Regions from separate parts of the Lactococcus formosensis genome, predicted to be linked through region 2. Evidence: predicted binding sites of a transcription regulator. Region 2 holds the regulator's gene; each other region holds the start of a gene.
What was found. Region 2 encodes CtsR, which represses protease genes until heat stress. Its sites were predicted from a motif close to TTGGTCAAAAAAGGTCAAANA; they were not measured.
Positions count from the first base shown of each region.

Region 1: the regulator CtsR is predicted to act here: its motif matches at 2,470-2,490, upstream of clpB (ATP-dependent chaperone ClpB).
Region 3: the regulator CtsR is predicted to act here: its motif matches at 2,604-2,624, upstream of VNN39_RS05495 (ATP-dependent Clp protease ATP-binding subunit).

Region 1 covers NZ_CP141721.1:1,661,366-1,666,009, forward strand. Annotated here, with positions in the region: gene VNN39_RS08085 (MFS transporter) at 1-520, shown strand, start outside; gene VNN39_RS08090 (HdeD family acid-resistance protein) at 568-1,098, opposite strand; gene VNN39_RS08095 (Rrf2 family transcriptional regulator) at 1,245-1,685, shown strand; gene VNN39_RS08100 (SDR family oxidoreductase) at 1,775-2,404, shown strand; gene clpB (ATP-dependent chaperone ClpB) at 2,564-4,644, shown strand, end outside.
Region 2 covers NZ_CP141721.1:360,464-365,107, reverse strand. Annotated here, with positions in the region: gene rpoE (DNA-directed RNA polymerase subunit delta) at 1-99, shown strand, start outside; gene mltG (endolytic transglycosylase MltG) at 204-1,916, shown strand; gene greA (transcription elongation factor GreA) at 1,942-2,415, shown strand; gene VNN39_RS01745 (CtsR family transcriptional regulator) at 2,534-2,986, shown strand; gene VNN39_RS01740 (ATP-dependent Clp protease ATP-binding subunit) at 2,976-4,644, shown strand, end outside.
Region 3 covers NZ_CP141721.1:1,114,161-1,118,804, reverse strand. Annotated here, with positions in the region: gene yqeK (bis(5'-nucleosyl)-tetraphosphatase (symmetrical) YqeK) at 1-215, opposite strand, end outside; gene VNN39_RS05495 (ATP-dependent Clp protease ATP-binding subunit) at 271-2,517, opposite strand; gene rpoD (RNA polymerase sigma factor RpoD) at 2,735-4,117, opposite strand; gene dnaG (DNA primase) at 4,153-4,644, opposite strand, start outside.

The DNA.
Region 1 (4,644 bases), 720 kb from region 2:
TTCTTCGTTTGGCCTGCAAGCCTTCGAATCTATTTATAGCATCATGGCGACAATCAATTTTGGCTTTACTACAAGTGAAATTGCTCTTGTAATTACAGTAAGTGGTATTATTGCCCTTTTCTTCCAACTCTTCCTGTTCGACTGGATTGTTGGAAAGATTGGTGAAATGCATTTGATTCATTTGACTTTCTTTGCAAGTGCACTCTTTATTGCTATTATTGCCTTCACAGGTAACCGCATCACCGTTGCTATTTCTACATTTGTTGTCTTCCTCGCCTTTGATTTATTTAGACCGGCAGTAACAACTTACTTGTCAAAACACGCAGGTGATCAACAAGGAGCAATCAATGGATTGAATTCAACCTTTACAAGTTTTGGTAATATTTTAGGTCCATTGGCTGCTGGAGTGATGTTTGATATCAATCATTTCTTCCCTTACTATATCTCTGCGATTATCTTGTTTGGTACGGGAGTGTTATCAATGCTTATGAACCGTAAATCTAAAAAAGTGAAAATCTAAAAAAGAGTTCTCTAGGGAACTCTTTTTTATTTACCACTTTACAAGGGTTACCAAGTAAAGTAACGAATTAATTTGAAAATACCCAGGATGAGTACAACTACACCGAGAAGGGTCCAAAGAGCCATAGCACCCCACAAAGGTGTGAGTAAGAGCATGAAGCCTGCAATGACACTGAGGAGTCCTGAAAGAATTGTCCAAGGCTTAGATGGAGAATATGGAACGAATCCAAAGGAAACAAATCCTTCAGTAATCCATGTGAAACCAACTAAAATACCAATGATAATGAACAAAGTAGCTGTTGCAGCTGCCAAGTTAATCAAAGAGAAAATCCCCGCAACCAAGTAGACCGTACCTAAAAGAAGATGCCCAAAACGTGACCATGGATTTTCATTCATCAAGGCAAAGATAGAAACAAGATAAGAAATCCCGATTAAAATAAAGGAAATCCCAATCAAAACTGTCCCAACTTGTGCTGTACGCCCAGGCCAAAACAAGATGAGTAATCCAATAAGTGTGGAGATAAGACCATTAATTCCGATGTTGTTACGTAATTTTTTCGAAAAGTTTTCAGAAAACATATTCAATACCCCTTTCTTTTCTGATAATTTAATTATAACTTATTTTGGAAAGAAGTGCCCGTAATTCATTTGCTTAGTTATTATAATTGACTTTCTGAAAAAGGACATTTATACTTAAGGTAAAATGAGAGACGAAGGAGAAAAAAATGCAAATATCAAGTCGCTTTACGATTGCGCTTCATATTTTTGCCTGTATCCATACTTTTGAGGGAGAGCACAAGATTACGAGTGATTTTTTGGCCACAAGTATTAATGTAAATCCCGTAATTATTCGAAGAGTGTTACAGCAGCTAAAAGCTAATGAATTGGTGCATGTTGTGCGCGGAAGCGGTGGGGCTGCAATCGCTAAACCAGTCGAAGATATTAGTCTATTCGATATTTATAATGCAGTTGAAGTCATTAATAAAAAGGGATTGTTCCATTTTCATGAACATCCTAGTCCAGACTGTTCTGTTGGGAAAAATATTCACCAGGTGCTTGATGGTAAGCTTGATTTAATTCAAAAAGCAATGGAAGACCAAATGAAGGTGATGAGTTTACAGGAAGTAATCACTGATATTGATCATTATGTCGCGATAAATCCTTAAGAAACCAAATCGTTGACATTTACTCAAGGCTTATGTAAAATTAGTTGTAACAAAAATTATTACAACAAAAAAGACATTGGAGGTCTAATATGAGAATAGCAGTAGTAGCAGCAAATGGTAAAGCCGGTCGCCTTATTGTGCAAGAAGCAGTAGATAGAGGTTTGGATGTCACAGCAATTGTTCGAGGTGAAAACAAAACAGTAGCTCCGTCTTCTATCCAGAAAGATTTGTTTGATTTAACTAAAGAAGACATCAAGGATTTTGATGTTATTATTGATGCTTTTGGAACATGGGCAGAAGATAGCTTGGAGCAACATACTACTTCAATCCAACATCTTGCTGATCTTATTGAAGGCACAGACAAGCGTTTGTTGGTTGTAGGTGGTGCTGGAAGTCTTTATCTTAATCCAGAACATGATTTAGCACTTTATCAATCAGAAGGTTTCCCAGATGCTTTCAAACCATTGGCTACAGCTATGTCTGATTCATTGGCTGCCTTGAGAAAACGTCATGATGTCAAATGGACTTATTTAAGTCCTGCCGCAGATTTCCAAGCGGATGGTGAAAAAACGGGAGACTATGTTATTGCAGGTGAAGAATTTACGCTTAATGACAAAGGAGAAAGTGTGATCAGCTATGCAGACTATGCGAAAGCGATGATTAACATTGCACTAGAAGGAAATTATGTCGGACAACGTATCAGCGTTTTCCAAAAATAGTAAAAATAAGAGGGATTTTCTTGAGAGAATCCCTCTTATTTTTATACGTAAATTAATGAGCAAATAGTTTGACCTTTACTGACCAAAAGAGTATAATTAAGAGGTAGTAAGAAAAATGAGAAAAATACTACATTACTATGAAATGAATCGAGGTGCATTATGGACATCGAAAAAATGACAACAAGTATGCAAAAATCGCTTTATGAAGCGCAACAAATTGCGCAGACTCGCCATCATCAAGCGATTGAAATTCCACATTTATGGCGAATATTTGTGCAACCGAACAGTTTTGCCTTTAATTTTTACAAAGATTCAGAAATTAACATTGAAGAATTTACAAAAATTATTGAAAAAGACATAGACAAGATTTCTTCTGTTGAAGGTAGCAATATTACCTATGGTCAAAATATTAGTGCAGATCTTTTTACTCTGTTTAATGCAGCAGATAAGATTGCCAAAGATATGGGGGACGAGTACCTCTCAACTGAAATTGTACTCTTGGCCCTTTTTGAGTTAAAGAAAAACCCTTTAACAGAATATCTTGTTAGCCATGGAATGAATAAAGAAAAAACGAAATTAGCAATTGAAAACCTACGAGGAGGTGATAAAGTGACAAACCAAAATGCTGAAGATACATATAAAGCACTTGAAAAATACGGCGTCGACCTTGTTGCTCAAGTGAAATCAGGAAAACAAGATCCTGTAATTGGACGTGATGAAGAAATTCGTGATATTATCCGTGTCTTGTCACGTAAAACAAAAAATAACCCGGTTCTGATTGGTGAGCCTGGTGTAGGTAAAACAGCCATTGTTGAAGGTCTTGCGCAACGTATCGTCCGTAAAGATGTACCTGAAAATTTAAAAGATAAAACAGTATTCTCTTTGGATATGGGTGCACTTATTGCGGGTGCTAAGTACCGTGGTGAGTTTGAAGAACGTCTGAAAGCCGTACTGAATGAAGTTAAAAAGTCTGACGGACAAATTATTCTCTTTATCGATGAGTTGCACACGATCGTCGGGGCTGGTAAAACAGAAGGTTCAATGGATGCTGGTAATCTTTTGAAACCAATGCTTGCACGTGGTGAATTGCATTTAATTGGTGCAACAACTTTGGATGAATACCGTAAATATATGGAAACAGACAAAGCTTTGGAACGTCGTTTCCAAAAAGTACTAGTTACTGAACCAACAGTTGAAGATACTATTTCCATTCTGCGTGGTTTGAAAGAGCGTTTTGAAATTTACCACGGTGTAACCATCCACGATAACGCATTGGTTGCAGCAGCGACGCTTTCTGACCGTTATATTACAGACCGCTTCTTGCCAGATAAAGCGATTGACTTGGTCGATGAAGCTAGCGCAACAATCCGTGTTGAAATGAATTCTCTGCCAACAGAACTCGACCAAGCAAACCGCCGTTTGATGCAGCTGGAAATTGAAGAAGCAGCGCTTAAAAAAGAACGTGATGATGCTTCGAAGAAACGTTTAAATATCATTCGTGAAGAAATCGCAGAACTTCGTGAAGAAAACAATCAACTTAAAGCTCAATGGGAAGCTGAAAAGAAAGAAGTAGGCAATATTTCTGATAAACGGAATGAACTAGAACGTGCACGTCATGAATTAGAAGAAGCACAAAATGAAGGCGACTTTGAAAAAGCTGCAGCTTTGCGTTACGGTAAAATTCCAGAAATTGAACAATCACTGAAAGAACTCGAAAGCAAGGCAAAATCAGATGATCTTAGTCTTGTTCAAGAATCAGTTACTGAAGAACAAATCGCGGAAGTTGTTGGTCGTATGACAGGTATCCCTGTGACAAAACTGGTAGAAGGTGAACGTGAAAAACTCCTTCATTTGCCAGAGACACTCCATCAACGTGTGGTCGGGCAAGATGAAGCGGTCGAAGCTGTGTCTGATGCTATTATTCGCGCCCGCGCAGGTATTCAAGACCCTAACCGTCCTTTAGGTTCCTTCCTTTTCTTAGGTCCTACAGGTGTAGGTAAGACTGAGTTGGCTAAAGCATTGGCTGAAAATCTGTTTGATTCCGAAGAACATATGGTTCGTATTGACATGAGTGAATACATGGAAAAACATAGTGTATCACGTCTTGTCGGAGCTCCTCCAGGATATGTTGGTTATGATGAAGGTGGTCAACTGACTGAAGCTGTACGTCGTAACCCATATACGATTATTTTATTGGATGAAATTGAAAAAGCACATCCAGACGTCTTCAACATCCTGTT
Region 2 (4,644 bases):
GCTGAACTTGCTGAAGTTGAACTGGATAACGTGGATGAAGACGTTGAACTCGATGAAGAGGACGACGATGATGACGACAACGACTCAGAAGAGAATTAAAATCTAAAAGAGTGAGGTCCATGGCCTCGCTTTTGTGAATATTACCCAACAAACTTACGCTTCGCTTTTCAAAAGGGAGAGAAGCGTGATAAGGAGGATTAACCTTGGTAGAAAAAGATACGGAGAAGTTTTCGAGAGAAAGTTTCAAAGATAAAATCTTGCGTGAACTTGAAGAAGGAAATCGAGCAAACACGGATGGGACTTTTGAAAACTATGCCCGTGAATCCAACAAAGAGCTTTCTTCAACCCCGAGTAGACATACTCGGCGAGAACGTGCTGATTTTTCGGATATTCAACGTCCAACACCGTTTAAGTTGACAGAAGAACTCGAAAAACCTGAAGCAGAGGAACAACCTAATATCTCAGAAGATGTAGAACTTCCTGAAAAAACTGTTTCGGATCAAGCGAAAACAAAAGGACCAGCACAAGAAGAACGTCCAGACTTTGCAAGTGTTCGCGAGCAAATGCTCCAAGCGAGCCAAGGGCAAAGTTATTCACGACTTAGACGTAACTCAAAAAATTCTGATGAAGTTGCTGATGAATATGAAGCACCTGAAGATGAAGGGACAGATACAGCAGAAGCTATTGTCGAAGAGACGGAGCATAGACAAAGAAGTCGACGCTCAGCGGTAAAAGCTGAAGTTGAATCTGAAGAAATCCAACCTAAGCCGAAAGCGAAAAAACCGAAGAAGAAAGTCTCTTCTGGGAAGATTATTGCTGTTATCGTAGCCGTTCTAATTTTGGCAGCAGCTGGAACTGGCTTTTATGGCTACAGTTTCATCAAAGAAGGGGTACAACCGCTCAATACTGCAAATACAACCAAGCGCGCCATTAATATCCCAGCTGGAGCAAGCAGTAAACAAATCGGAGATATCTTACAAAGAGAAGGTATTATCAAAAATGGTATGGTTTTCCAATACTATACTAAATTTAAAAATTTCAGCGGCTTTAAGAGTGGCTACTACAACCTTGCACCAAGCATGAGCTTATCAGATATTGCGAGTCTTTTGGAGCAAGGAGGAACTGAGCATCCTGTTGAACCAACTCTAGGTAAAATTTTAATTCCAGAAGGTTACACATTGGAACAAATCGCTCAAGCTGTTACAGTGAACTCGGCTGATAAAAATGAAAAAACACCTTTTACAAAAGATGAGTTTATGAAGACAGTTCAGGATCAAGCCTTCATTGAAAAAATGAAGCAAGAGTTTCCAAAACTTCTTGGTAGCTTACCAAGTAAAGACAGTGGTGTGAAATATCAACTTGAAGGATATCTCTTCCCAGCCACTTACGAGTATACGAAAAAAACTACCGTTGAAAGCTTAATTGAGACAATGCTTTCAACAACAAATACACAATTGGAACCTTTGTATGAACAAATCGAAGCCTCCCAACTTACGGTCAACGAAACTCTGAGTCTAGCTGCTATTGTCGAAAAAGAAGCCAACAGTGATGATGACCGTCGCAACGTTGCACAGGTCTTCTTTAACCGTTTGAACTTGGGGATGACAATGGATTCCAACACAGGTATCTTTTATGCTGAAGGTAAGCTTGGAAAAGATACATCGCTTGATCAACAAGCTGCAATTAATACAAAATTAGACTCACCTTTCAATACATACCTGTATCAAGGTTTTGGTCCTGGCCCAATCGTCAGCCCAAGTTTATCGTCAATCAAAGCAGTGCTTAACCCAACTGCAAATGATTATCTGTATTTTGTAGCAGACGTTGAAGGTAAGATTTACTTTGCGCAAACACTTGAAGAACAAAATATCAATGTTCAAAAGTATGTTAATGATGCGATTGCGTCGGGTAATTAATTTAGAAATTTAAAAAGGATAAAAAATGGTAGAAAAAACTTTCCCCATGACCAAAGAAGGTCTGGAAAAACTAGAACAAGAATTAGATAACCTTAAATTGGTTAAACGCCCTGAAGTTATTGAGCGCATCAAGATTGCACGTAGCTATGGTAACCTTTCAGAAAACTCAGAATACGAAGCAGCAAAAGATGAACAAGCCTTTATCGAAGGACGTATCTCAACAGTTGAAACAATGATTCGTTACGCTGAGATCGTCGACAATGCTAACATCGATAAAAATGAAGTTGCGCTTGGTAAAGCCGTTGTTTTCCAAGAAATTGGCGATGATGAAGAGGAAGAGTACGAAATCGTTGGTACTGCTGAAGCTGATCCATTTTCAGGTAAGATTTCAAATGAGTCTCCAATTGCCCAAGCTTTGATTGGTCGTAAAGTTGGTGATGTGGTAAAAATTCCATTGCCTATGGGTGAAATCGAAGTTAAGATTGTTGATGTGAAATAAAATAAAAAATCTGCTTTTTAGCGGATTTTTTATTTTAGAGGTGTTTCAGCCACTATTTTTGGTAAAAAATAAAAATTTTCGTTATAATAGTCAATAAAGGTCAAAGATTGGAGGTTCTATGTCTGCCCAAAATACTTCAGATATTATCGAAGCTTATTTGCGAAAACTGCTAGAAGAGGCACGTGAGATTGAGATTAAACGTGCAGATTTAGCCAGTCAATTTGACGTGGTTCCTTCGCAAATTAACTATGTGATTAAAACCCGTTTCACCCCATCAAAAGGTTTTGATGTTGAGTCAAAGCGTGGTGGTGGTGGCTACATCAAAATATTCAAATACCATTATTCAGCAAAGCACGAGTTCTTGCTTGATTTAGCGCAGAAGTTGCCTGCTAACTTGACTGAAAGTATGGCTCAAGATGTCTTGCAACTTTTATTTGATGAACACATTTTGACTGAACGAGAAGGCAATCTTCTCCTTTTGCTTTTGGCTGATAGTGATATTTCTAACAGTTGTCGAGCACAAATGATGATAAAAATACTACAGAGATTGGATCGTGATGATGAAATTTAATGAAAAGGACTATACACCACAAGTCATAAGAGTGCTTGAGAAGTCTGTTGACTATGCGCATAAGTTTAACTACGCTTGGGTTGAAAGCTCGCACTTATTGGCTGCCTTAGCTGAGGTCCCGGCTTCATTGGCATTTACGCTACTTAATTCAGAAAAAATTGATTTGGAAGAAATGTTAATCGACATTGAAGATTTTTCAAGTCAAGTGAAAACGAAGAAATCAGAAATAAAGCTTAGCCCAAGAGTTGAGACAATTATTGAACAAGCACGTGCATTGGCTCAAAACAACGATAAAAACCGCATAGGGACAGAGCATCTCTTGTATATGCTTTTAGCAAATGATGCTGGCTTTGCAGGACAACTTTTACGTGAGCAAAACATCAATATCGTTAACCTCCGTAAAAAGCTAGAGCAAAAAGCATATCTACGTGTACCAGAACGCCGTAAAGCGGTGACACCAGCTTCGAAAAGAAACTTGTCAGGGAAAGTTTCCGAAACCACGACAACGCCTACTTTAGACACGGTATCGACAGATTTGACAAAAGCAGCCCGTGAAGGCAAGCTTGATCCAATGATTGGAAGAGAGCGAGAAGTCGAACGCCTCATCCACATTTTGAGTCGTCGGACAAAGAATAATCCTGTTCTTGTTGGTGAACCTGGTGTTGGTAAGTCAGCGATTATTGAAGGCTTTGCGACGCGTGTGGCTGCAGGGGATGTTCCTGTAGGTTTACGTGGCAGTCGTATCATGGCCTTGAATATGGCGATGGTTGTTGCGGGGACAAAATTCCGTGGTGAATTTGAAGATCGTTTGACAGCTATCGTTGATGAAGTGACACATGATAAAGATGTGATTGTCTTTATCGATGAACTTCATACCATTATCGGTGCTGGTGGAGGAATGGATTCTGTTAATGATGCTTCCAACATCTTAAAACCGGCATTAGCACGTGGTGAGTTTCAACTTATTGGGGCAACAACTTATCAAGAATATCAAAAATATATTGAAAAAGATGAGGCCCTAGAACGTCGTTTTGCCCGTGTTAATGTTGAAGAACCATCAGAAGATGAAACAGTTGCAATCTTACAAGGGTTAAAAGAAAAATTTGAAGCTTACCATGCGGTCAAATTTGAAGAGGGAACTTTGGAACGTGCCGTCAGCCTGAGCAATCGTTATATGCCAAGTCGTCGTCTGCCAGATAAAGCAATTGATCTCCTTGATGAAGCCGCAGCCAAAGTTAAAATTACGAGTAAAACAAATTACACCAAGCTTGACGAATTAAAAGCAGAGTTAAAAGCAGAAGAGCTGAGATTACAAAAAGCAGTTGTAGCACTTGATATTGTTGAAGCACAGGAGATTGAAAAAGATATTGAAAAGTTAACGCATAAAATTGATAACTTTACAGTATCGGAAAATGATAATCCTTTGGTTGAGGAAAGCGATGTTTATGCTGTCGTTTCCAACCTTACAGGAATCCCGCTCCAACAGATGACGAAAACTGAAAGTGAACGTCTGATTAATCTAGAAAAAGAGTTACATAAGCGTGTAGTTGGTCAGGAAGAAGCGATATCGGCTGTTTCTCGTGCCATAAGACGTGCACGCTCAGGTATCGCCGATACGAGACGTCCTTTGGGTTCATTTATGTTCCTTGGTCCGACAG
Region 3 (4,644 bases), 750 kb from region 2:
GCTACAAAAATTCTTTCATTATTGGGATAAATAGCAGAAATATCATGTAAGTATCCTGCTATTCTTACTTGCTCTCTTTCTGCTTCATTTAGAAATTCATGCCCTATTTCTTCAGCATAGTCACCAACAGTTATGCAATGATTATATGTTGCATAACATTCCTTTTCTAATAAAAAAGTTTTTATCTCTTGTTTAAGTTGATTTGTATTTTTCATATTTACCTTACTTTAACAAAAAAAGATAGGACCATCAACTGGTCTTATCTTTTTTTTATTTCTCTTCATCTTCATTATCAGATGTATCCGCTGTGTCCTTTACTTCTTCAGGCTTATTCACAATAACAATCTTATCATCAACCAAGTCTGCAAGTAACTCTCTATACTCAGGATGCTCAATGTAAAAATCTGCAATAGCGTCCTCGATATTATCTTGGATGGTACGACGCAATGGGCGTGCTCCCATTTTCGGATCATAACCCAGGTCAACAAGTTTTTCTTTAACGGCCTGTGTGACATCAAGATGAATATCATTTTGAGCGATTTGAGTATTGACTTCATCCAACATTAAATCCACAATCTTAAGCAAATTTTCTTTGCTCAATGCCGAGAATTCAATGATAGCATCAAAACGGTTCATGAATTCTGGACTGAAGAAATTACCGAGTTCCCCAAGCACTGAATTTGTACGACCTTCACGTGCAGCACCAAAACCAACACTTGCTTCAACCTTACCTGTCCCCGCATTTGAGGTCATAATGATGATTGCATCTTTGAAGGAAACTGTGCGCCCTTGTGCATCTGTCAAACGCCCGTCATCAAGAATCTGCAAGAACATATGCATTACATCAGGGTGTGCTTTCTCAATCTCATCCAATAAAATTAAGCTGTACGGGTTACGGCGGACACGTTCTGTCAGCTGACCTGCTTCCTCGTACCCTACATATCCTGGAGGCGCACCAATCAACTTAGCCACACTATGTTTTTCCATGTATTCCGACATATCAAAGCGGATCATACTATCTCTTGAGCCAAAGAGCTCATAAGCTAATTGTTTAGCGAGTTCAGTCTTACCTACACCAGTCGGTCCAACAAAGAGGAATGAACCGATAGGACGATTAGGTTTTCCAAGTCCGACACGTGAACGACGCACAGCTTTAGAAATTTTATCAATCGCTTCATCTTGTCCAATAACGTGTTCTTTCAAGTCCTCAGCCAAATTGATTAGCTGTGTTTGCTCTTTTTCTTTCAGATCACCCACAGGAATATGTGTTTTTTCTTCAACGATTGCTTCTATATCTTTTTCTGTGATATTTGGCATATCTGTATCTGAAATCTCATGACTTTGAAGCTCCCGAAGCTTAGCGATTTGATCACGGAAATGGGCTGCTTTCTCAAAATCTTCACGTTGCATTGCTTCATTTTTTTGTACTTCTGCTTGCTCAATACGTTTCTTGATATCCTCTGGATCAACAAATTTGAGGGTAAGATTCTTTTTCGAACCCGCTTCATCCAGTAAGTCAATTGCTTTATCGGGAAGGAAACGGTCCTGTATATAACGGTTCGAGAGATTCGCCGCAGCTAAGATTGCTTCATCTGAATATTTCACATGATGATAGTCTTCATAGCGTTTTTGAATCCCACGTAAAATCGTGATGGTCTCATCTACAGAGGGTTCATCAACTTTGACAGGTTGCATCCGACGTTCAAGTGCCGCGTCTTTTTCGATAATTCTATATTCATTGAGTGTTGTTGCCCCAACAAGTTGTAGTTCACCACGCGCCAAAGCTGGTTTTAGAATATTTCCTGCATCCATATTGCCATCACCTGCTGAACCAGCACCAACAATTTCATGGATTTCATCAATGAAGAGGATAACATCATCGCGTTTACGAATCTCTTCCATCAGCTTTTGCATACGTTCTTCAAATTGCCCACGTACACCAGTACCTTGGACGAGGCTAACAACATCAAGACGTATAACTTCTTTATTTTGCAATTTTTGTGGTACATCACCATCAACGATTTTTTGGGCTAACCCTTCAACAACTGCTGTTTTACCAACACCTGGTTCTCCGATAAGAACAGGATTATTTTTTGTCCGACGATTCAGAATTTCGATGACACGTGTAATTTCAGAATCTCGCCCAATAACAGGATCAATTTCTCCACGGCGTGCGGCATCAGTAATGTTGACTCCGAATTCTTCAAGAAGTCCTTTAGGTGCTTGACTTCCACGAGGGTTTTGTGGACCTCCTGGACCTCGACCTCCAGCTTGTGTTGGAGGTGTCATTGTCCGTCCTTGATCATTACCATGTAAGGCTTGGAAAATATCTGGAAATGGATTAAATGGGTCATCATTATTAGAAATATTTGTCGCCCCAGCAAACAAGCTTTCTTGACCTCCTGATTTCATAATTTGATAGCAATTTTGGCATAAATCCACTTGCTTACGTTGTCCATTCACATTCGTATAAAGGTGAATTGTCGCTTCATTTATTTTACAATTTTGGCAGAGCATCTCTTCCTCCTTTGTGGTTACGTCTTTTCTTTATTTTAACTTATTTTTTTAGAATTAAAGAATCATGTCTGGCTTCTTTTATTTAAAGTTTGACCTTTTTTGACCTTTAATAATTTTTATTATATCACTTCTCTCAAATTTATCAAATCTTTTGTACTATATTCTTTTTCAATTATAAGAAAAAACTCTTCGACACCTGTCGAGAGAGTTTTTTATATTACATAAAGTCACGCAATGGTTTGCTGCGACGAGGATGACGCAATTTTTTAATCGCTTTAGCTTCAATTTGACGAATACGTTCACGTGTCACTTTAAATTGTTTACCAACATCTTCAAGTGTGTGCATACGTCCATCATCAAGTCCAAAACGCATACGCAATACGTTTTCTTCACGGTCTGTCAAGGTATCCATAACTTCATCAAGCTGTTCACGAAGCAAGATACGGTTTGTGTAGTCTACAGGGCTTTCAATTACATCATCTTCAATGAAATCACCAAGATGTGAATCGTCTTCCTCACCAATAGGTGTTTCCAATGATACAGGTTCTTGCGCAATTTTCAAGACTTCACGAACTTTATCAGGTGTCATGTGTAATTCTTTACCGATTTCTTCTGGTAAAGGATCACGGCCCAATTCTTGTAAAAGATTACGTTGCACACGAATCAACTTGTTGATTGTTTCAACCATGTGGACAGGAATACGAATTGTACGTGCTTGGTCAGCAATCGCACGTGTGATTGCTTGACGAATCCACCATGTCGCATAAGTTGAGAATTTGAAACCTTTAGTGTGGTCAAATTTGTCCACAGCTTTCATAAGTCCCATATTTCCTTCTTGAATCAAATCCAGGAATTGCATCCCGCGTCCAGAATAACGTTTTGCAATGGAAACAACCAAACGTAAGTTGGCTTCTGCAAGCATTTGTTTGGCAAATTCTGCTTCATCACCACCTGCAACAATAGCTTCCGCAAGTTTTGTTTCTTCTTCGAGCGAAATCAATGGATAACGTCCGATTTCCTTAAGATACATGCGGACAGGATCATCAATACGGACATTTGTTACGATTTCATCCATTGCATTATCATCAAGCTTTTCTTCTTCTTCAGCTTGCAAAGCTAATGGACTAGGATTTCCTTCTTTATCGACGATCGAAATGCCGGCATCTTGGATTTGTTGAAGTAAATCTTCGATGGCTTCGGCTTCCAAACCAAATTTCACTACAAGCTCATCTGTAATTTCATCATCTAAAGCTTCTTCGAGAGGTTTACGTTTTGTGATATATGCTGCTACTGCTTTATCAAAAGCTTTGTTGTCAAAGGTATCTGAATCTTTAATATCAATTTTCTTAGCTGCTTTTTCTTTAACAGAGGTTACATGCTTAGAACCCTTTTCTTTCAGCTCTTCTACATCAACCTTTTCAACAATAATTGGTTTAAAATCCATTGCTGCAAGGAGTTTTGCTTCTTCAGCTTCAAAAATAGAACTTGAGTGAGATTTAACCGCCATGCCAAGTTCTTGTGCTTTTGCGATTAAAGCTTTGTTAGTAATTCCAGTTTCTTTTGCAATTTGACTGATTCTTTTTTTATTATTACTTGCCAATTTAATCCTCCCCAATGAACAATATAAGTAATGACTTATATTTTTTTCTTCTGATTAATAATTTGGATTGTGAGTTCTAACTCACGTTCCTTGTTGCCTACTTTTTGGGCATTTTCTAATTGTTTTTGCAATTCACTAAACTTTATTTGCTCCATTTCTTTTGCAAAAACGGCTACCAAATCTTCAAGCTCCTCACTACTTATCTCATCTGGCAGATCCAGACTCAAGATTTGATAAAATAAATTTTTCTCCTCAGCATCTAATGATGTCCCAAAGTGAGAAGGATCAATTTCTTCAAAACTCATCACCTCAAGTATGATTTTGTCAAAAAGATTCTGATAACGCTGATGTACAAAGCGAAAATTTTCATCCTCTGCAAATTTATGAAGAACACTTTGATGATAAATCATTCGATTTAAAAGTTGTTCTTCTGCTCGTTCACTTCGCGATAAGCTTGGAAGTTTAGGCTGTTGTACAGTTTTAACAGCCTCTTGAGCAGAGGAAAAAGTTTCATAATAATCCTGATC